Regions from separate parts of the Duganella dendranthematis genome, predicted to be linked through region 3. Evidence: riboswitches for the same ligand, from Rfam matches in the RefSeq annotation. Region 3 holds a riboswitch; each other region holds the start of a gene.
The links. A riboswitch is a leader RNA that binds a small molecule or an ion and turns the genes downstream of it on or off. The one in region 3 is predicted to bind cobalamin.
Positions count from the first base shown of each region.

Region 1: it holds a riboswitch for cobalamin, as region 3 does, so the genes downstream of both, HH213_RS19155 (TonB-dependent receptor) here and HH213_RS17010 (TonB-dependent receptor) in region 3, are expected to answer to the same signal.
Region 2: it holds a riboswitch for cobalamin, as region 3 does, so the genes downstream of both, HH213_RS10000 (energy-coupling factor ABC transporter permease) here and HH213_RS17010 (TonB-dependent receptor) in region 3, are expected to answer to the same signal.

Region 1 covers NZ_CP051684.1:4,182,838-4,190,409, forward strand. The annotation lists gene HH213_RS19140 (OPT family oligopeptide transporter) at 1-153, opposite strand, end outside; gene ylqF (ribosome biogenesis GTPase YlqF) at 303-1,226, shown strand; gene HH213_RS19150 (DODA-type extradiol aromatic ring-opening family dioxygenase) at 1,312-2,118, opposite strand; cobalamin riboswitch at 2,229-2,399, shown strand; gene HH213_RS19155 (TonB-dependent receptor) at 2,469-4,439, shown strand; gene HH213_RS19160 (thiol:disulfide interchange protein DsbA/DsbL) at 4,548-5,210, shown strand; gene HH213_RS19165 (hypothetical protein) at 5,233-5,565, shown strand; gene HH213_RS19170 (SDR family oxidoreductase) at 5,566-6,312, shown strand; gene HH213_RS19175 (ester cyclase) at 6,415-6,897, shown strand; gene HH213_RS19180 (LysR family transcriptional regulator) at 6,857-7,572, opposite strand, start outside.
Region 2 covers NZ_CP051684.1:2,177,639-2,185,210, forward strand. The annotation lists gene HH213_RS09975 (sirohydrochlorin chelatase) at 1-724, opposite strand, end outside; gene cobM (precorrin-4 C(11)-methyltransferase) at 721-1,506, opposite strand; gene HH213_RS09985 (energy-coupling factor ABC transporter ATP-binding protein) at 1,503-2,369, opposite strand; gene cbiQ (cobalt ECF transporter T component CbiQ) at 2,366-3,100, opposite strand; gene HH213_RS09995 (energy-coupling factor ABC transporter substrate-binding protein) at 3,090-3,428, opposite strand; partial or broken gene HH213_RS10000 (energy-coupling factor ABC transporter permease) at 3,517-4,107, opposite strand; cobalamin riboswitch at 4,226-4,413, opposite strand; gene cobA (uroporphyrinogen-III C-methyltransferase) at 4,497-5,216, shown strand; gene uvrA (excinuclease ABC subunit UvrA) at 5,343-7,572, shown strand, end outside.
Region 3 covers NZ_CP051684.1:3,721,565-3,729,136, reverse strand. The annotation lists gene HH213_RS17015 (PepSY-associated transmembrane domain-containing protein) at 1-1,409, opposite strand, end outside; gene HH213_RS17010 (TonB-dependent receptor) at 1,412-3,508, opposite strand; cobalamin riboswitch at 3,654-3,872, opposite strand; gene HH213_RS17005 (HoxN/HupN/NixA family nickel/cobalt transporter) at 3,970-4,761, shown strand; gene HH213_RS17000 (class I SAM-dependent methyltransferase) at 4,860-6,404, opposite strand; gene HH213_RS16995 (glycoside hydrolase family 9 protein) at 6,514-7,572, opposite strand, start outside.

The sequences.
Region 1 (7,572 bases), 460 kb from region 3:
GATCACGGCGGCCGGGATCGAGGTGGCGAAGGTCAGGCCGACCTTCAGACCCAGGTAGACCTGGGCTGCGGTAAATACCAGCGTAATCAGAATGCCCAGAATAATGCCGCGAAGGGTGATTTCCTTCGGGTTGGACGGTGCAGCTATGCTCATCTTCAGCACTCCGGAGTTGTTGTTTGTATAATTTTGAAAGTAAGGCGCCCCATGATAAACGAATACCGGGCTGGTTAGCAGGTAAAATAGCAGGTTGTCAGAACGTTTTTGAAGGTCAGAGCATGTCGATACAATGGTACCCAGGGCATATGAACGCCGCCAAAAAGAAGGCGGCGGAACAGATGGAAAACACCGATCTGGTGATCGAAGTGGTCGACGCGCGCCTGCCCGAAGCCAGCACCAATCCGATGGTGGAGGAGCTGCGCAAGTTCCGCCAGCGTCCGTGCCTGAAGATCCTCAACAAGATCGACCTCGCCGATCCGGCCGCCACGGCGGCCTGGGTGGCGTACTACAACGCCCAGGAAGGCGTGACCGCGTATGCGATGACCACCAAGAAGCCGGCCGACGTGGCGCGCATTCCGGACTTGGCCAAGCAGCTGGCGCCGCATCGCGGCGTGCCGACCAAGCCGCTGCGCATCATGATCATGGGGATCCCCAACGTCGGCAAGTCGACGTTGATGAACGCGCTGCTGAAAAAACGCGTGGCCAAGGTGGGCGACGAGCCGGCCGTGACCAAGCAGCAGCAGAAGCTGTACCTGGACAAGAACACGGTGCTGGTCGATACGCCCGGCATGCTGTGGCCGAAGATCGCGCTGCCAAGCGATGGCCTGATGCTGGCAGCCAGCCACGCGATCGGCTCGAATGCGCTGATTGAAGAAGAAGTGGCGGAGTTCCTGGCCGGCGAGCTGCTGCTGCACTATCCGGAACTGCTGGTGGCGCGCTATGGCTTTAAAGACATCGAAACGTTTGACGCGATCGGCGTGGTGGAAGGCGTCGGCATGAAGCGCGGCTTCCGGCAGAAGGGCGGCGACCTGGATTACGAGAAGGCGTCGCACACCTTCCTGGGCGACTACCGCAGCGGCATCCTGGGCCGCATCTCGCTGGAGACGCCGGAGACGCGCCGCGTGCGGCTGGAGCAGCACGACGCTGAAATGGCAGCGAAGGCCGCCGAAAAAGCCGCCATCGCCGCCGAAAAAGCCAAAGCCGCCGCCAACGGCAAGCGCGGTACGTAATTAGCACCCAACCCGCAGGGCAGAGCAGGGGTCTGACCCCGTACGGGGTCAGACCCCGCGTCGGTTCGGGGTGCGGTGCAGAAATTTACGCCGCAGCCTGGCCGAAGCGGAAACTGCTCACGGCCAGGCCGCCCATAAACGCATCCTCGTGATACGGCATGGCGGCGGCTTCCTGCTCCGCCGCGCCCAGCACCACCATCAACGGTAGCAGATGCTCTTCACGCGGATGCGCCATGCGCGCAGCCGGCGCTTGTTCCCACTGCATCAACTGCGCCGCCCGCTCCTGCGGCGGCAGCGCCATGGTCTGCTGTAGCCACGCGTCAAACGCGTGCGAAGCGGACGCCCCGGCCGCATTGAACGCGCGCAGATTGTGAAAACTCAGCCCGCTGCCGATAATCAGCACACCCTGGTCGCGCAACGGCGCCAGCAAGCGGCCGATCTCCAGATGCTCCTTCGGATCGAGGCCATAGCGCAGCGACAGCTGCACCACCGGCACATCGGCGTTCGGATAAATCGGATACAGCGCGCTGAAGGTGCCGTGGTCGAAACCACGCTGGTCATCCAGCACCGCCGTGTGGCCGCCCGCTTCGAGCAGCTCCTTGACCTGCGCCGCCAGCTCCGGCGATCCCGGCGCGGCGTACTGCACTTCATAGGTATGCGGCGGAAAACCGCCGTAGTCGTAAATCATCGGCGGCTTGGGCGAGGACGACAGCATGAAATCGCGGCCCTCCCAGTGCGCGGTAATCACCAGCAGCGCTTTCGGCGTGACGCCGATCTGGCGCGGAATATCGCGCAGCGACTCATCCAGTTTGGCGTAAAGATGGCCAACCTGGTCCATCATGAAGGGCCATGGGCCGCCGCCGTGGGACAGGAAATAAGTAGGGAGTGTCATAGGAGTTCCTTTCATCCTTCACTATAAGTACGGCGGCCTCCCGTATCAATGGGGTAAATATAGATGGATCGTATCGAAATCCTGAATGATCGATGGCGCGCCTTGTCAGGCGTATAATGCCGGCTTCTGGTGCCCGCCTTGCGCAAGCAGGTGAGGTTAAACGGGAAACACAAAGCCGCTGTCGCCCTTCGAGCGCCGGCCAAGGTGTGCTGCCCCCGCAACGGTAACGCCGGCGTCATCGCCGTGCCAGCCCGGATATCGGCCAGATCAGGGGGAGGTCGCAGCGCGGCTTCCGTACACTTCCAGCTTGCGGGGACGCAGGCGGATGTCTCTTTTGAAAATGATAAACCATGAACGCCTCCGTACTTCGCCCGCGCCTGCTGGCCGCCGCTGTTTCCCTGTGCTTCGCCGTACCCTTCGCCGCCCAGGCTGACGATGCCGGCGCCGGCGCCGGCCTGACGTCGGTTGTCGTCACCGGCGCCCGTTTCGACGCCGAACCGTCGCTGGCGCCGATCGGCGCCACCATCATCAGCGCCGACGAGATCCGCCGCGCCGGCTCCAGCGACGTCAACGCGGCGATCCGCAAGATCGGCGGCGTGTACGGCCGCCAGAGCCTGGACGGCAGCCCGGATTACGGCCTCGATCTGCGCGGCTTCGGCACCAACAGCAGCCAGAACATGGTGATCGTGGTGGACGGCGTGCGCCTGTCGGAAAATGAATTGAGCAACGCCATTCTGTCGACCATCCCGATCGACACCGTGGAGCGCATCGAAATCCTGCGCGGCGGCGCCAGCGTGTTGTACGGCGACGGCGCCACGGCCGGCGTGATCAACATCGTCACCAAGCGTCCGGGCCAGTACAGCAGCCGTGGCAGCGTGTTCCTCGAAGGCGGCCAGTTCCACGCGGGCGAGGCGCGCATCTCCGCCGCCCAGGCCTGGAACGGCTTCGCCGCCGACGCTACACTGGACCACCAGCGCAGCGACAACTACCGCGACAACAATGAATTCAAGCAGACCAACTTTAGCGGCGGCGCGCAGTGGTACGCCAATGAATTCGACCGCATCGGTTTCCGCTACGAAGGCGCGCGCCAGGACATGCGCTTTGCCGGTTCGCTGACCGAAGCGCAATTTAAGACCAATCCGCGTCAGACCAACACCCCGGACGACAACGGCTCGCTCGACAGCGACCGCCTGACCGTGTCCGGCCAATACCGCCTGTTCGGCCATGATGTCGCCGCCGATCTGTCGTACCGCAAGAAGACCGTGGAATCGACCTATGTATTCGGCGGCTTCCCGTCGACCACCACCTACGACAGCAAGCAGCTGCAATTCTCGCCGCGCGTGCGCAAGCTGGGTGCGATCAACGGCATGGTCAATGAACTGGTGGCCGGCGTCGATTTCATCAAATGGGAACGCACCACGGAGTCCGGCTACTCGGCCGCTGACGCCAACCAGAAATCCAAGGCGATCTACCTGCGCGACGAACTGCGCTTCGATCCAGTACACGAAGGTCGCATCTCGGCCGGTGTGCGCCGCGAAATCTTCGACAAGGACTTCGTCGACCCGCTGGCCTTCGCCGGCTACAACGTGGTGCAGGGCCTGAACGCGTGGGAGCTGCAAGCCAGCTACATGCCGGTATCGAACCTGACCGTGTACGGCAAACTGGGACAGAGCTACCGCGTCGCCAACTCGGACGAAAATGCCTACACGCCGGTGTTCAACAAGCCGCTGGCGGCGCAACAGTCGCATGATGCGGAAGTCGGCGCCAGCTACGCCAACGCCACGCAGAAAGTCACTGCGCGCGTGTTCCGCAACAACCTGACCAACGAGATCTTCTACGATCCGACATTGAACGGCTTTGGCGCCAACACCAACCTGGATCCGACCCGTCGCCAGGGCTTCGAGCTGGATGCTGAGCAGCGCATCGCCGCCGCCTGGACCGTCAATGGCCACTATCAGCACGTGCAGGCCAAGTTCCGCGAAGGCGCCAACAACGGCCGCGAAATGGTGCTGGTACCGAAGAACGTGCTGACCGCGCGCCTGAGCTGGACCCCAGGCAGCGGCCAGACCGCCGATGTCGGCGCGCAGTGGGTGGACAAGCAGCGCTACGGTTCGGACTTCGACAACAGCTGCTCGGGCGAGATGCCGTCGTTCACCACGCTGGACGCCCGCTATGCGCGCAAGTTCGGCCAGTGGGAGTGGGCGGTGTCGGGCCAGAACCTGGCGGACAAGCATTACTTCTCGCAGGCGTTCAGCTGCAAGGGCGGGATTTATCCAGCCGATGGCCGCCAGTTGAAACTGTCGGCCCGCTATGAGTTTTAAAACCCGGTTCTAAGCAGGGCTTAAGGCTGGCTTAATACCCCGGCCAAAGCCTTGGAAAAGTGGTAATCTCCCCGCGTTTGCCACTTATTTCACACTTGAAGGATAGTTATGCGTCTGCTCAATTTGCTGCGTCCACTGATTGCCACCGTCGCCTTTATGGCCGCTGCCGCCGGCGCATCCGCCGCCGACTTCAAGGATGGCCTGGATTACAACTCGGTCAACGGCCCGGCGCCGGACACCGGCAAGAAAGTTGAAGTGCTGGAGTTCTTCATGTACCACTGCCCGCACTGCAACGCGCTGGACCCGGACCTGGCAGCGTGGGTCAAGAAGAACAGCGACAAGATCGTGTTCCGCCGCATGCACATGGGCGACGATCCGCAGGCCAAGGCGTTCTACACGCTGGAGTCGATGAACCTGCTGGGCAACGGCATGCATGAGAAAATCCTGCGCGCCATCCACGTCGACCACAACCGCCTCAACACCGATCAGGCTTTGCTGGACTTCGTGGTCAAGAACGGCGTGGACAAGGCCAAGTACCTGGAGACCTTCAACTCCTTCGGCGTGCAGACGAAACTGAAACGCGGCCAGCAAGTGGCAAATCAGTATAAACTCGATAGTGTGCCGGCAGTGGTCATCGACGGCCGTTACACCACCTCGCCAGCCGTGGCAGGCCATGGCCTGACCTCGGCGGCGGCCGCACATACGGCGATGTTTGCGGTGATGGATAGCCTGGTGGCGAAGTCGCTGCAGGAACGCGCCGGCAAAAAGTAATCAAGGAAGGACGGGTAGGGCAATGAAATTTCCACGCAACGATCGTGAAGAGGCCGAGCAGCAGGTCATGAAGATTTACAAGGAATCTTCGCCCGCGCTGGAGACCTTGTTTGAATGGTCCTACATCAACCACGTGGCGTGGAGTCTGGTGATTGTGTTCCTGGGCGTGATCCTGTGGATGGGCGTGGCCCTGGTGAACGCCGAGAACCAGCGCAATGCGCTGATCACCAAGCAGTGCCGCGACCCGATCTTCAAGACCGAGCTGGATAAAAAGTGCCTGCGCAGCGTGCAGTCGCGCGATCACTGGTGGGAACATCTGACGTATGCGATGTCCCACCTCAGCCCTGAGAAGTAAATGAAGCCGGTGCTCCTGGTGACCGGCAGCAGCCGTGGCATCGGCGCCGCGACCGCACTGTTGGCCAGCCGGCGCGGTTATGCGGTATGCATCAACTACGTCAGCAACGCTGATGCCGCCGAGCGCCTGCGCGCGCAGATCGTGGCGGAGGGCGGCGAGGCCATCGCGGTGCAGGCCGATGTCGGTATCGAGGCCGATGTGCTGCGGCTGTTCGCCACCACTGACACGCAACTGGGTCCGCTGACGGCGCTGGTCAACAACGCCGGCGTGCTGGAACAGCAGGGCAAGCTGGCCGATATGTCGGCCGAGCGCCTGCAGCGCGTTTTGAATACCAATGTCCTGAGCTACTTCCTGTGCAGCCGCGAGGCGGTGCGGCGCATGTCCACCGCGCGCGGCGGACAGGGCGGCGGCATCGTCAACGTCTCGTCCGGCGCGTCGCGCCATGGCGGTGGCAATGTGTACGTCGACTACGCCGCGTCCAAAGGCGCGGTGGATGTGCTGACGCTCGGCTTGTCCAAGGAAGTCGGCCCGGAAGGCATCCGCGTCAACTGCGTGCGGCCGGGGATTATCTACACCGAGATCCACGCCAGCGGCGGCGATGCGGACCGCGTCGACAAGCTGGCCTCCAGCGTGCCGCTGGGACGCGGCGGCCAGCCGGAAGAAATCGCCGAAACCATCCTGTGGCTGCTCAGCGAACAGTCCTCCTACGTCAGCGGCGCCATCGTCGACGCGGCCGGCGCGCGCTAGCGATCTTCAATCACAGCTTGAAAGTGCTTCAAGCGCTGGCCGCATTCCCCGGCCGCGCGTGCGCGTGCAGAATGGTGCATCCCCTCTACGAAAGGAAGCACCATGAAAGCTCTGATCTTTGCCAGCCTGCTGGCAGCTGGCGCGGCCCACGCCGACCCCGTGACCGACGCCGCCCGTACCTACGCGGCTTTCTGGAATACCGGCGACCCAGCGCTGGCGCGGCAAGCGCTGTCCTCCGACTTTATCGACCGCACGCTGCCGGCCGGCCGGGAGCAGGGCGTCAACGGTCCGCTACAAGCTTCAAAAGGATTTCGCGCCGCCGTGCCGGACCTGAAAGCGGAAGCTACCCATGTCGTGCCGAATGGCGACCTCGTGTCAGTGCGGCTGCACTTCACCGGCCATTTCACCGGCAAGTTCGGCGAGGTGCAAGGCAAGGGCCAGGCGATCGACTTCCAGGCCTTCGACCTGTATCACGTGGTGGATGGCCGCATCGCCGAGAACTGGCATCTGGAAGACAACCTGACGCTGTTGCAGCAGATGGGCATCATGCCAGATCCGCAAAGCGCTGCATCAAAAACGCAATGAGCAGGGCGATGCGCGGCGGTTGATAGCGGTTGCGGTGGTAGAGGATATTCAGCGGCGCGCTGTCGGTGAAATATTCGTCCAGCACCGTCGCCAGCCGTCCGCAGCGCAGGTCGTCGGAAATATCCAGGATCGATTTGTAGGCGTAGCCCTGACCCGCAATCGCCCACTTGCGGATAATCTCACCGTCGTTGCTCTGCTGCGTGCGGCGCACGCGTACCGACAGGCGCTCGTCGGCGTCGTCGTTGCTGCAATAGCGCCAGTCCTGCATCGGGCCGAGCGCGGTCACCAGCACCAGCGTCGGCAGGTCGGCCAAGTCTTCCGGCAGGACCGGGCCGCCGGTTTGTGCGATCAACGACGGCGCCGCGCACACCACGCGCCGGCTTGGCGCCAGCACGCGCGCCACCATTTCGCTGTCGGCCAGTTGGCCGTAGCGCAGCGCCAGGTCGATATCGTCCTGCACCATGTTCGAGGTGTTGTCGCTCAGCGTCAGCGCGTACTGCACTTCCGGATACTGCGCGCGGAAAGCGTCCAGCATTGGCATCAGCACATTGCGGCCCAGATCCGATGGCGCCGAAATTTTCACCATGCCACGCACGCTGGCGGTGCCCGAGTGCAGGCTCGATTCCGCCTCCGCCATCAATGCCATCGCCTGTTCGCTGAAGTGGCGATACAAAA
Region 2 (7,572 bases), 1.5 Mb from region 3:
CAAAGATCTCTTTCTCAAAGCCGAAATGCTCACTGCAAGCAAAGCGCACCTGCGGATACTGCCCGCGCAGATGTTCCACCTGACGGTGAATGCGCTGCATCAGCGTGCCGGTGTACAGGTAATACGGCAGCACCACAATCTGGCGCATACCCAGCAGCACGTGGCGCTGCACCACCTTCTCCAGGCGCGGCCAGGTAATGCCGGTGAACGCCAGGTCAACCAGTTCATGATCGCCTTCTTCCAGCAACCAGCGCGCCATCTTGGCCATTTCGCCATTGGCGCCACGGTCGGACGAGCCACGGCCCAGCACCACCACGCCGGTGGTGGTTGGATCCGGCATGTCCAGCGCGTTCATGGCCTTGCGCAGACGGCGCTTGAGGATCGCCAGGATCGGATCGCACGCGGTCAGGTGCGGCGCCAGCAGAATCTCGGTTTGCGGGCAAGCCAGGCGCGCCTGCTCGATCGCTTCCGGAATCTCCATCTTCACGTGACCGGCCGCGTTCAGGATCAGCGGCACCACCAGCACGCGGCGCGAACTGCGCGCGGCGCTCAGCAAGGCGGCATTCATCTCCGGCGGCGCAAACTCGATGAAGCACAACTCAATGCGCCAATCCGGACGCCGCGCGCGCCACTGCTCCGTGAATTCACGAATCTCCTGGTTACCGGAGTCCTCGCGGGAACCGTGGCCGACAATCAGGATCGTGTCCTTGGAAACTTGGTTCATGCGCTCGCCTTTCTGAAACGATGGGTAAATGTAGGGTCATACAACTTGGAGCGCGCCAGGGTTTCCCAGTGCAGCGCGCCCAGCGTCGGACTGGCGACGATCATCGCCTGGCTCGCAATGCCGGCCTCCCGGCACTTCTGTTTGATATCGGCCAGCGTGCCGCGGACGATTTTTTGTTCGCCAGGCCAGCTGGCCTTGTGCACCACCAGCATCGGCGCATCCTCGGCCCAGCCGGCGGCGCGCAATGCGGTTTCCACCTTGTGCATCAGAGTGATCGACAGGAAGATACAGATGGTGGTGCGGTGCGCTGCCAGGCTGGCGAGGTCTTCGCCCTCCGGCATCGGCGTGCGACCTTCCACGCGGGTGAGGATGACGGTTTGCGTCACTTCGGGCAGCGTCATGGATTCGCCGGCGGCGGCCATCGACGCCATCGCCGACGATACGCCCGGCACCACCGACCATTCGATGCCGGCGTCGGTCAGTGGACGCGCCAGTTCGATCAGCGCGCCGTACAGCGCCGGGTCGCCGGTCTGCAAGCGCACCACGGTGGCGTGCCGGCTGGCCTGATCGATCAACCATGCGGTCATGTCTTCCAGCGTCATGTCCTTGGAGTCGCGGATGGCGCAGCCGGGCGGTGCGTACAGCGTGACGGCGTGGTCGACGAGCGATCCTGCAAACAGCACCGCGCCAGCCTGCGACAGCAGCTTCTGACCTTTGACGGTGATGAGTTCCGGGTCGCCGGGACCGGCGCCGACGAACCAGATTTTTCCAAGGGTGGTCATGCAGTGATTACTCCTGATTGTTTGAGTGCGCGCAGCGTGCTTAAGGTATCGAGCAGGGCGTCGACGCTGCGGGGCGCCGGGCCTGGCGGCAGCACGCCGAGGGCCACCAGTTCCGCGTGCAGCGCCAGTGCGGCCGGTGGACGCTGGCCGGCCGCTTGCAGCACGTCGGTCTGCGCGGCTAGTTGCTGCGCGGGGCCGGAGGCGATGCAGCGGCCGGCCGCCATCACGTGGATGTCGTCGGCCCAGCGCAGCGCGAAGTCGATGTCGTGGGTGGACAGCAGGATGGTGACGCCGCGTGCGGCCAGACGGTCCAGCAGTGCTGTCAATTCGGTTTGCATGGGGGCGTCGAGGCCTGCCATCGGCTCGTCCAGCAGCAGCACGTCGGGTTCCATCGCCAGCACGCCGGCGATGCAGACGCGTTTTTTCTGGCCGAAACTCAGTTGGTGGACGGCGCGGCGCGCGTGGCTGCGCAGGCCTACCGCATCCAGTGCGGTGGCGACGCGGTGGCGCACTTCGTACTCGTGGAGGCCAAGATTGAGCGGGCCAAAAGAGACGTCTTCTTCCACCAGCGCGGAGAACAGCTGGCGGTCCGGGTTCTGGAACACCAGGCCGACGCGGGTGCGCAGCGCGGTCAGGCCTTTGCGGCTGTAGTCGAACGGTTGGCCTCTCTGGCGCAGCGTGCCAGCGGTGGGACGCAGCAGGCCGTTCAGATGTTGCAGCACGGTGGTCTTGCCGGCGCCATTGGTGCCCAGCAGGGCGTAGCGGCGGCCTCGGTGCAGCGTCAGCGTGCAGTCGTCCAGGCCCGCGCTGCCGTCGGGGTAAACGTGGCTGACGGCTCGCAGTTCCAGCAGCGGCGCGCTCACAGGCGGTCTCCCAAGGCGATGGCCAGCATCAGCGCGCCAGCCAACACGGAAAAGGTAATTTGGCGGCCAGCTTGCGGATAGGCAGCGGGCAGGAAGCGCAACGTGCCTTGGTAGACGCGGGCATCCGCGGCAGTTTGCAGGGCGGCGGCGCGTTGCCATACCTGAATCGCCATCTGGCCGGCCAGCAGCCCGGTGGAGCGCCAGGCCTGGCGCCAGTTGCGATAGCCGAGACGCGCGGTTTGCGCGGTGATGCTTTCGTCCCACGCCTGGCGCATGACGAACAGCATGCGGTAGCACAGGACCATCAGATCGAGCAGCAGTTCCGGTGTGCGCAGCTTGCGCAGCAGCGCGAGCAGGTCAGGCAATGGAGTGGTCAGCACGAGGCCGAGCATGGCGGCCAGCATGGCGAACGAGCGCAGCGCCAAATGCTCGATGGTCGGCAGCATGGTGGTCGTGAGGTTCCAATGGCCGTTAGCGTCCGGGCCAAACAGCATTGTCAGGCAGGACAGCAGCAGGAAGCCGAGCGGCGGCAGCGCGACCGCGATGTAGCTGCGCAGCTGCACGCGCGCGCCGAGCAGCGCGGCCAGCACCAGCATGGCCGTCAGCACGGCGAATGCGACCGGACTGCGCGCCAGCCACGCCGCGACAAAGCCCGCCAGCGCAAACAGCGCCTTGGCCGCAGGCGCCACATCGCGCCAGCGGCTGGCGTAAGCCGACGATTCAATCAGCACGTTGATCCTGCGCCGATGCGGCCTTCGAAACGCGTTCGCGGGCGACGGAGAGGCCGAGCCAGAAGCCGATCACGCCCGCGCCGATGGCAGCTTGCAGCGCGAACAGCAGCGACGCGATTTCATCACTGGCCGGTTCGAATACCGGCGCAAACCACGGCTTGTAGCCCGGTGCGATATCGCCGATGGCGCGCTGCGCGCGGTCGTCCGCACCGGCAAACAGCGCCGGCGCTTCCCCGCCCGGATTGGCCGGCGGCGCGCTTACCAGCCACAAAGGCAGCACCGTTAGCGCCACGATGGCCAGCCATACCAGCACCGTACGGGCCTTCATGCGCCCCCTTCCGGGCGCCCAGCATCATCACCGGCAGCGAACGCAGTTCGTGCGCGTTGAAACGCACCATGGCGTTCACCACCAGCACCGTCAGCAAACCTTCGCTGATGGCGATCGGCACCTGCGTCAACGCAAAGATGCCGGCAAATTTGAAGAACGACACGCTAAACCCGCCCACCGCCGCCGGAAACGCCAGCGCCAGTTGTACCGACGTGGTCACATACGTCGCCAGATCGCCCAGGCTGGCCGCCATGAACACCGCCACCGAGCGTGAAAAGCCCATCGCCGCCACCGCGCGCAGCACGCCGTACGACACGAACGGCCCCACAATCGCCATCGAAAACACATTGGCGCCGAGTGTGGTCAGGCCGCCGTGCGCCATCAACAGCGCCTGGAACAACAGCACCACAAAGCCTACCGGCACCATCGCCACCGGGCCAAACAGCGCCGCGCCGAGGCCCACCCCGGTCGGATGCGAACAGCTGCCCGTCACCGACGGCAGCTTGAGCGCGGACAGCAGAAACGCGAACGCCGCCGCCACGCCAAGCAGCATGCGGCGTTCGGGATGCGCCTGCAGGTCGCGGCCGATGGCGCGCAGGCCCCAGGCCAGAAAAGGTAAGGAAACGGCTGCCCAGCCGAGCGCGTGCGCTGGCGGCAAAAAGCCTTCCATGATGTGCATTCGAAACCTCCCGTCGAATGGGCTGGATGGACACCAAGGCGGGAGCAGAGAGGACGGTCGACGAGGGGCGTGGGACAGGCGGCCGGGGTCGACAGCGGCTTCCCGTGACCCCGGGGAATGGTGCTGGACTTTTTGGGCCGGTATTCTGGCTCGCCTTCATCCTTCTCCGTGTCTTCCCGCGTGTGACGGCAGTGACGTGTAGACGGAGTCGTCTGGCTTACAGCAGCGGGGGCTGCACCGGATTTACACCGGTTTCCCGTTTAACGCCTTTACAACAAATGGCGCACCCAAGGGTCGCATCTTACACTAGCCGCCGGACGCGTGCCAAGCTAAACCCAAACCGCCCCGCAGCCGGTATCATTCATCCTGAATCGTCAAAAAGGGAATGTATGGCAGCGCTGGGGAAAGTCTATTTGATCGGAGCAGGGCCGGGAGCGGATGACCTGATCACCGTGCGCGGTGCGCGTCTGCTGGCGCAGGCCGACGTGGTGCTGTACGACGCACTGGTCACGCCTGAAATGCTGGCCCTGTGTGCGCAGGCCACGCTGATTTCGGTCGGCAAGCGCTCCGGCCAGCGCTCGACCGCGCAAACGCTGATCAACCAGCAACTGGTGGAATGCGCGCGGCAATATCAACTGGTGGTGCGTCTCAAGGGCGGTGACCCGATGCTGTTCGGGCGCGCCGACGAAGAGTTGCGCGCGCTGGAAGCGGAAGGCATCGAAGTCGAAATCGTGCCCGGCATCACCACCGCGCTGGCCGCCGCCGCCGTCACCAAACAGCCGCTGACCCGCCGCGGCGTGGCCCGCAGCGTCGCCTTCTTCACCTCCAGCACCGCACCGGACGAGCCGGACCATCCCGCGCTGCCGGAAACCGATACTCTGGTGCAATACATGGGTGGCCGGGAAGCAGCCGCGACCGCCGCGCGTCTGCTGGCCGAGGGCCGCCGGCCCGATCTACCGGTGGTGGTGGTGGAAAATTGCAGCCGCGCTGACCAGCGCATCCTGCGCCTGACGCTGGACGGTCTGGCCAACGGGCTGGATGCCGCGCAGGGTCCGGTGCTGGTGATGATCGGCGAAGCGCTGCAGCAACGTTCGCATCAGGCAAGTTGAAACGGCGCAAGAGAATACTGGTATTATGTACAGTGTTAGCCTGCGCACGCACGAACCAGCGCGCGCCCGGCGCAAGTAATCAAACCCGGCTATAGTGACGGGTTGACTCTAAAGGCCAAAAATCCCATGGAACAGATCCGCATCCGCGGCGCACGCACGCACAACCTGAAAAACATCAATCTTGACCTGCCTCGCAACAAGCTGATTGTGATTACCGGCTTGTCCGGTTCCGGCAAATCCTCGCTGGCGTTCGACACGCTGTACGCCGAGGGCCAGCGCCGCTATGTGGAATCGCTGTCGGCCTACGCCCGCCAGTTCCTGCAACTGATGGAAAAGCCGGATGTGGACCTGATCGAGGGCCTGTCGCCGGCGATCTCGATCGAGCAGAAGGCCACCTCGCATAACCCGCGTTCGACGGTCGGCACCGTGACCGAGATCCACGATTATCTGCGTCTGCTGTACGCGCGCGTCGGCACGCCTTATTGCATCAACCACCCGGACCAGGCGCTGGCCGCGCAAACCGTGTCGCAGATGGTCGACGCGGTGCTGGCCCTGCCGGCCGACACCAAGTTGATGATCCTGGCGCCGGTGGTGGCCAACCGCAAGGGCGAGCACTCCGACCTGTTTGAAGCGATGCAGGCGCAGGGCTTCGTGCGCTTCCGCGTGCAGAGCGGCACCCACGACGCCAAGATCTACGAAGTGGACGACCTGCCGAAGCTGAAGAAAACCGAAAAGCACACCATCGACGTGGTGATCGACCGCGTCAAGGTCAGCCCGGACATCAAGCAGCGCCTGGCCGAGAGCTTCGAGACCGCGCTGCGCCTGGCCGACGGCCGCGCCGTGGCCTTCGAAATGGACAGCGGCGCCACCCACGTCTACTCCAACAAGTTCGCCTGCAATATCTGCGGCTACTCGCTGCAGGAGCTGGAGCCGCGCCTGTTCTCGTTCAATAACCCGATGGGCGCCTGCCCGGAGTGCGACGGCCTCGGTCACATCGAGTTCTTCGATCCGAAGCGCATCGTCGCCTTCCCTAACCTGTCGCTGGCTTCCGGCGCCGTCAAAGGGTGGGACCGCCGCAACCAGTTCTACTTCGCGATGCTGTCCAATCTGGCGGCGTTCTACGACTTCGACCTGGATGTGCCGTTTGAAAAACTGCCGAAAGCGGCGCAGGAAGCAGTGCTGAACGGCTCCGGCAAAACCTCGATCCCGTTCACCTACATCAATGAGCGTGGCCGCACCGTGGTCAAGGAACATACCTTTGAAGGTGTGGTCAACAACCTGGCGCGCCGCTACCGCGAAACCGATTCGATGGCGGTGAAAGAGGAACTGTCAAAGTTCATCAACGAGAAAAAATGCCCATCGTGCGAAGGCGCGCGCCTGCGCATTGAAGCGCGCTTCGTCAAGGTCGGCACCGGCAAGCAGGAAAAGGCCATCTACGAGATCGCCGAGAAGCCGCTGCGCGAAACGCTGTCGTTCTTCGAGCAGCTGAAACTGAAAGGCGCCAAGAAGGACATCGCCGACCGCGTGGTGAAAGAGATCATCTCGCGCCTGCAGTTCCTCAACAACGTCGGCCTCGATTACCTGTCGCTGGACCGCAGCGCCGACACCCTGTCGGGCGGCGAAGCGCAGCGTATCCGCCTGGCGTCGCAGATCGGCTCCGGCCTGACCGGCGTGATGTACGTGCTGGATGAACCGTCGATCGGCCTGCACCAGCGCGACAATGACCGCCTGATCGACACCTTGCGCCACCTGCGCGACATCGGCAACAGCGTGCTGGTGGTGGAGCACGACGAAGATGCGATCCGCACCGCCGACTACATCGTCGACATGGGTCCCGGCGCCGGCGTGCACGGTGGCGAAGTGATCGCCGCCGGTTCGCTCAAAGACATCATGAAGAACAAGAAGTCGCTGACCGCCCAGTACCTGAGCGGCACGCGCAAGATCGAAGTGCCGTCCAAGCGCCACGTGGCCGATCCGGACAAGCAGCTGGTGATCACCGGCGCCACCGGCAATAACCTGAAGAAGGTCAACCTCAAACTGCCGGTCGGCCTGATGACCTGCGTGACCGGCGTCTCCGGCTCCGGCAAATCGACGCTGATCAACGACACGCTGTTCCCGGCGCTGTCGCGCCACCTGTACGGCTCACAGACCGAACCGGCGCCGCACGACACCATCAGCGGCCTGGAACACTTCGACAAGGTGATCTCGGTCGACCAGGCGCCGATCGGCCGCACGCCGCGCTCGAACCCTGCGACCTATACCGGTTTGTTCACGCCGATCCGCGACCTGTTCGCCACCGTGCCGACCGCAAAAGAGCGCGGCTACAGCGCCGGCCGATTCTCGTTCAACGTCAAGG
Region 3 (7,572 bases):
CCGAGCAGGCACAGTATGATGACCAGCACGTCCCATAGCGGCCGCGCGCGCAAGACGGCGGCGAAGTCCAGTTGATGCAGGCCGTTGAACAGCCAGCGGTTCCATTGGCTGTTGCGGTCGGAATAGCCAACCAGTTGGCCTTGGGCGGGGTCGATGTAGAACGTGGTGTCGTCGGCCAGCGCGAAGCGCCCGCGTAATACCGGCAGCACAGCGGTGTTGTGGTGGCTGTAGTGGTAGCTGTCTTCGCTGGTCAGCGTTTCCACGGATTGCAGTTGCGCGCCGGGACGCATGGCCTGGATGGCGTGCAGCAGGCGCGCTTGTGGGATCGGGCCTGCTGGCGCGCCGGTATGTGCGTCCAGCAGGCGCCGCTGCGTGCGCCCCAGCGTGCTCAGATAAAGCTGGCCATCAACACGCAGCCATGTCAGTTCCATTGCGCCGGGATGCTTCCGCACCGTGTAGGCTATTGAGATTGACAGGTCGTCGCGGGTCAGCGGGCCGCCGGCGAATGCGAGCCGGTCCTGCGCCGTGATGCCCGGCGATGACAGCCAGTCGAACGGTGTGACCGACAGCCAGCCGCTGAACAGCCATGTCATCATCAACGCGCCTACGCTCAGGCCCAGCCAGTGGTGCCATGCTTGCCAGCCGCGATATGGCGAGCGCCGGCCGCCGGCGTAACGGCGGCGCAGGCGCAGGCGCTGAATGCCCAGCGCCATGCCGAGCATCACCAGCAACAGCGCCGCGCCCGAAGTCCACATCACCACCTGTCGCCAGGGCTGGCCGTGCGTGCGCAAGGGCGTGAAGTAGATCCAGTGGATCACCGATCCGGCCCAGTTCCAGGCGCGTTCGCTGCGCGTGGTGTCGCGCACCAGTTCACCGGTGCGGCTGGAGATGTACAGCAGGCTGCCCGCCGCGTCGTCTGCTTGGACGCGGTACAGCGGGCGGTGATGTTGCAGGCTGCCGAAACTCCATTGGTCGATGTCGATCAGCTCCGCCGACAGTGCTTGCGCGCCGGGTGCGGCGTTGCGCGCGCTGGCCATCGCCAGTGCCGGCGTGACCTGCACCGGCTGGCCGGTATCGGCCCAGACGGATAGCCAATGGCCGTCGGCCTTGAAGTGGTAGGCCGGACGGCCGGCGACGGTGGTCATGCGCACTTCGGCCGGCAACGCCTCCGGCGCGGCGGCATCGGCGCGATTGGGATGCGCGGCGGCGTGCCACGCATCCCACGCGTTCAACCGCACCTGGCGCGCATCGATAGTCGGCAGCCACGCCATGCGTTCCTGCTCCGTCAGCGACGGATACGGCACATACATCATGACGATGCCGGAACCGAACCATAGCAGCACCAGCAAGCCAAGCACGATGCCCAGCCAGCGGTGCCACAGGTGCAGCTGACGCTTCCAGGAGCCCATGATCAGTAGCGCCACTGCACGGTCAACTCGGCATGGCGGCGATCGCCCAGCAGATACTGGCTGTCGCTGTACGAGGTGCTGGCATACAGCTTGTCGGTCAGGTTGCGCAGGTTAAGCTGCACCAGCACATTGCGGCTGTAGTTCCAGCCCAGCGACCCATCGAACGTCGTGTAGGCAGGTATTGTCTGGCTGTTGGCGTTGTCGATGAAACGTTCGCCGACATAGCGCACGCCGGCCGATGCGCGCCAACCGCGATAGCGGTAGTTAAGCCACAAGTTGGCCGACACCTTCGGCACGTCGGACGGTCGATTGCCGGCGCGCGACTGGTTGCCGCCTTCAAGCAGCTGGTCAAACTGCGCATCAGTGTAAGCAGCATTTGCTTCCAGACGCCAGGCCTGCGCCAGCGCGACGCTGGCCGTGACTTCCGCGCCGCGCGAAGTCTGCGAACCACCCTGCACCGACAGCGCCGGGTTGGTCGGATCGCGCGTGATGATGTCGTCCTTGCTGATGTGGTACAGCGCCGCCGTCCATTCGGCCTTGCCGCCGGCCAGCGATTGCTTGACGCCCGCCTCCACCTGGCGCGCGGATGTCAGCTTGTAGCGGCTATTGGCCAGATTGAGCGACAGCAAACTGGTGACCGGATCGCTGCCGGTGCTCACCTGGCCGTACAGCGAGGTGTCAGCCGCCAGCTTCCACGTCAGGCCGAGGCGCGCGGCGTTCGCTTGCAGCGTCGAGCTGAAGCCGGCCGCGCCCAGCAGGCTGACGCGATCAACCTTGTAACGGTCATGGCGCAGGCCGGCCAGCAACAGCAGGCTATCGTTGATGCTGTAGGCGTCTTCCACATAGAAGGCGGTGGTGACGGTGTGGGTCGAGAAGTTCGGCAGCAGCGGGTCCGGGCTATCGAATACGCCGGGATCGAAGCCGGTCGGCGCCACGGTGGACGAGCCGCCGTACGGCGAGTTATTCGTATGCAGGAAGTTGATCACGGCCGCTTCCCAGCCGGCCGCCACGCGATTGGCGCCGTTGTTCCAGCGCGCTTCCAGGCGGTTGCCGGTCTGTTCCTGATCGTGATGGATGGCGATATAGTCGCTGCGCTCGACCACATTGGCGCTGGCGTCGTAGTGATAGTACTCGGCATTGCGCCAGTTGCGGCGCGCCTTCATGTAGGCCAGCTCGTTGCTGATGGTGAGCGCCGGCGAATAGCGCCAGGTCAGGCGCGCCTGCGCCTTGTCGTCAACGAAGTGGATATCGGCGTCGCTGACATCGTAGTTCTGGTCGCGCAGCGCGCGCGACAAGCCACCATTCACCAGCGGCGTGCCGAAGTAGCGCTGCGGCTTTTGCTCCAGATGGTCGAGCTGCATATCCAGGTCGAGATCGGGCGTCAGCGCGTAATGCACGCTGGTCAGCAGCTTGCCGTGACGCGAGTCGCCACGGTCGATAAAGCCGTCGCTGTGGTCCGCATACGCGTCGATGCGGAAGGCGCCATGTTCGCCCAGCGCGCCGGTGCCGCCGACGCCGGCGCGTACCGCTTCGCCGCCGCCGATGCCGGCCATCGCTTCAAATGAACTGGTACGGCTAGGCGCCTTGCGCACCGCGTTGATGGTGGCGCCGGTGGTGCCGCTGCCGTACACCACCGATCCCGGACCGCGCAGCACTTCGATGTGGTCATAACCCCATGGGTCGGCCGGATACGTGGCGGTGCCGGAACCGACTTGCGGGCGCTGGCCGTTTTCCAGCAAGGCGATTGAGCCGTTGCCAGTGAAGCCGCGCGCCGAATAGGCCACGCCATTGCCGGGTGAGCTGATGTCGGTCAGGCCGGTGCTGCGGGTGACCGCATCCTTCACCAGCAGGTCGCCACGCGCCTGCATGGTGTCGGCGCTGAGGATGTCGACGCTCGCCGGCAGTTCCTGCGCCGTCAGATTGAGGCGGCTGGCGGTGCCGCTCTGGCGCGCCAGTCCCAGTGCGGGACTGGTGGACGTGCCCTGCACGGTGACGGTCTGCATCTCGTCGGCCTGTTGGGCAAAGGCGCCGGCGGCGCACAGCAGGGAAACAATAACGGCAATGGTGGTCGTACTGGCGGAGTGCCTGGAATCGGTCATGACAACATCTCTATGATGAATGGTTGGCGGAATCCGTCGCGCAGACGCAGGCGCGCACCAACACACACGCGGCAAAGCGTGCGATGGCAGTGATGCATACGGAGAGCGACGAACATCTAACAGGCAAAGCCACACCCCGGGCCTGGCGCATTAATCGTGACTGGCCGGTCTTCTGGCTGGCCTTCATCCTTCGCTGTCCTTGCCTTCCCGCGCGATGCGCAGTGGCGTTCGGTCAACGTCGTCAGGCTTACAGCAGCGGGGGCTGCGCCGGACTGGCGCACGATGCAAATCGTGCGCGTCACCGGCTTCCCGTTTCACCCCGCAGCTGACAAGCATGCAGGGCACCATTCACGTATGAAGCCGAATTCTACCCGAATGCCCTTGCCGTTGTCATGGCATCCAAGCGCCAGGACCGGATCAGCTCTATAATTAACGCAACTAACTTGCATTAAGGATTGTATATGAACGAAGCACTTCCGACAATCGAACTGGCCTTGCTGCTTGGTTTGCGCCATGGCCTGGCGCCCGATCACCTGGCCGCCATCGACGGTTTGACCATGCGCGCGCAGCCGGCCAGCGCGCCGTGGATGGGCGGTCTGTTCGCGCTGGGCCACGGCCTGACCGTGCTGCTGATCGTGGCGCTGGCCGATCTGGCATCAGTCTGGCTACAGCCGGATTCCAGTTTTCTGCATGCGATGGACTGGCTGGAATGGCTGCCGGGGATTTTATTATTGGCGCTGGCGGCGCTGAATGCGCGCACCTTGCTGCGGCCCATGCAGGCGCGCAGCGTCAATTCCATCGGCGCGCGGTTGCTGGCGCCATTGACGGCGGTGCGGCCGTTGACCGCGTTCGGCATCGGCATGCTGTTTGCGCTAGGCGTGGAGAGTATCCTGCAGTCGCTGGCCTGGGGTTACGCCGCCACCCAGTTGGGTGGCGGCAGCTGGAGCGCATTGCAGGTGGCCGGCGCGTTTGTGCTGGGGATGGCGTTCACCGATGCGCTGGATGGTTACGCCACCGCGCGCATCTCGGTCACCGCCGGCCAGCAGGCGATACAGCAATTCCGCCACCGCATCGGCTGGCCGATTATCGTGCTGTGCACCGTCAGCGGCTTGCAGTTGTTGATGTCGAAGGTCTGCGTCCGCTGCCAAGTGGCCGAGGACGGGCTGGAACTACTGGGCGTCGGCATGGTGACACTGACCCTGGCGCTTTATGCCTTCGCGTGGACGCGCGGCGCGCGGCCGTCAGCGGAATAGCGAGAAGTCCGGCAACGCGGCGATCCAGTCGAGGAGGCCCTGGTTGCCGGAGGCGCGGGCCGATATGAAGATCAGGCACAGGCCAACGCGACCTCGCTTCACAGCACTTGCAGCGTGCGCCACAGCGGCAGGCCGATCGTGAGGAAGCCTTTGGCGTGGATCTCCAGAAGCGCCAGATTTTCCTGCTCCGATTGCAGCGTGACGCCATCTTTTTGCAAGCGCCGTCCGCTCGGCGCCATGATCTGCCAGGCCACCCCCGCCAGGCTTTCCGGCGTCAATTCGGCCTGCTGATGAATCGCCGCCAGGAACAACCGTTCCAGGAAGTTGGCCGCGATGCCATTGCTGAGCAAGGGCGCGCATAACGCCTGGTGTTCGTCGCCATATCGGGTCTGCGCCGCCAGCGCGGCGTTCAGGCGCGCGGCGGCGGTGTGATCGGCGCTGTCCGGCACAGGGAAGTAAAACACCGCCTGGTTGGAGGCCGATAGCAAGGCCGCCACCTGCGCCAGCGCGTGGATATTCTGTCCCGCCAGCGCCGGCAATTGCTGGAGTTCGGCCAGCGTATGCGGGCGTTGCGCCAGCGTGTCGAATACGACGTTGTATAGCGCCTCGTGGCCATTCACTTCGCCGAGCGTCAATTTCATCTTGGCCGATGCGGCGGGGCGCGGCACGGTCAGCGCCAGGCCAACTTGCGCCAGCAGTTCGCTCTGGCGGCGCGCGCCGATGTGCTGGGCGCCGCGCACGAAGACGTCCTTGCGGAAGCTGGTGTTGAGCAGGTAGTCCTTCAGCGTTTCGCGCATTTCCGGATGGGGCAGGCGCTCGATCAGCTGCCGCTGCTCGTCGTTAAGGAACACCATCGGATAGGCGTAGGCCAGGTCGGCCGGGCCGGCAAACGTCATCTTGGCGTCCGCCAGGTCGCGCGCGACGTCGGCATGAAACAGCGGCTGCCAGTGCTTGTGCAGATACTCGTGCACCAGATAGTGCGGGCTGGCGGTTTTCAGGCTGTCCAGCCGGACTTTGAGTCCGGGATTGGCGCTCAGGTAGCCGGCTTTGACGGCCTCCAGCTGGCCGACAAATTCGGTCGCGCCCTTGATCTGCACATCGCTGCGGTTGGGGAAGGCGTCGGCATATTCCACCAGCAGCCGCTGCAAGGGCAAGGCCGGCGCCCAGCCCGGCATGGCGTTGTAGCTCAGGTAGACCACGCCGCCCGGCTTCAGGTAGCGGCCGATGAAGTCGACGATGTGCCGGCGGTTCTCCGCTGTCACCCAGCTGTAGATGCCGTGCAGCGTGATGAAGTCGAACTGCGGCAGCGCGGCCTTGGCCTGGCCGTGGGCCAGTTCTTCGAAGCTGTTTTCCAGCAGCGTCAGGTTGGACAGCTGCGCCTGTTTTGCCAGCGCGCTGGCGCCGGCCACGTGGGCCGGGTTGAAGTCGGCCGCGTAGAACTGGCCGTTGGGATGGCTGGCGGCCACCAGCTGGGCGGTCAGGCCGCGGCCGAAGCCCAGTTCAAAATAGGTGAAGGGCTGCTGCAAATCGACCGGCTCAATGCCGTTCAGCAGGCACACGAAGTTGAGCCAGGCGGGGCTTTGTTCGCGGTAAAAGCCCGAGGTGTATTCAATGTCCGAAACGTAGCCAGAAGTCCAATCCATGCGCTGTCCTTTTCCCGGGTTCGAATGCCGATGCAGCCTCCATCATACTGAATTTTGCCAAAAAGTCATTAGAACTCCGCCAACAGGAACCCGGTCGCTGGCGCGGAGATTACGGAGCGGCCGGCGTCAGCGCCTGCAGGCCGGCCGACACATACACCAGCGGCGCATTCCAGTTGATGGCGATTTCGTTGCTGGCGTAGGAGCAGGCGTGGTCCAGGTATGAACGCGCCGGCAGTGCCGACGGATACGGCTGCGGACAGCCCTGCTGGTCCTGCTGGCCCGGCTGCGGACCGCCCACCAGCCAGCCCGGCACCGGCGCGGCGATGCCGTCGGCCACCGACGGCCGGTGGTGCGGATGCAGCGCCGAACGCGTGCCGTAGCCGGTGACGAAGGACAGCTCGACAGCATTCCGGCCCAACACATAATCCAGCCCGGACTGGGCAGCGTCCAGGTAGGCGCGCTTGCCGTTCACGCGGTAGGCGTGCAGCAGCACCATGGCCTGGTTCAGCACCACGGCGTTACTGCCCCACACATAATCCTTTTTTTGCAGCGTGATGCCGTATGGCGATTGCTGCCAGGCGGCGGCCAGCTGCTGCGCCAGGCCGTCGACGCGGCTGGCGATCAGCGCCTGGTCGGCGGCGGCACCCAGCGTCGTGCGGTGGCGCGCCAGCGACAGCCAGGCCAGGCCGCGCACGTCGCTCCACGCGGACACGGTCATGGCCTGCTCGGGCGCGTGCAGCGCCTGGTAGTAGGCATTGTCGCCGGTGGTGATGTACAGCTCGGCGGCGGCCCACGCCTGCTCGTCGCTGACGTCGTTGTCGGCGTATTCGCCGGTGGCGACGTCGGCCGGCTGGCGGTAGTAGTCGCGCGGATGGACCTGGGCCCAGCGCCACGCCTGCTGCGCAGCGCTGCGCATGCGCGTGGCCAGCGCCGCATCGTATGGTGCGTAGACGCGGCTGGCGGTGGCCATGACGGCGGCGAAATCGAGCGCGGCGGCGGTGGTTTTCTGCACCACGTAGCGCGGCGCGGTGGCTTGCGCCGGCATCACCATGCCGTCGAACTTGAGGTTGGTCAGCTTGTGGTAGACGCCGCCGTCGGCCGGGTCTTGCATGGTCAGCATCCAGTCCAGGTTCCAGCGCGCTTCGTTGAGGATGTCCGGCACGCCGTT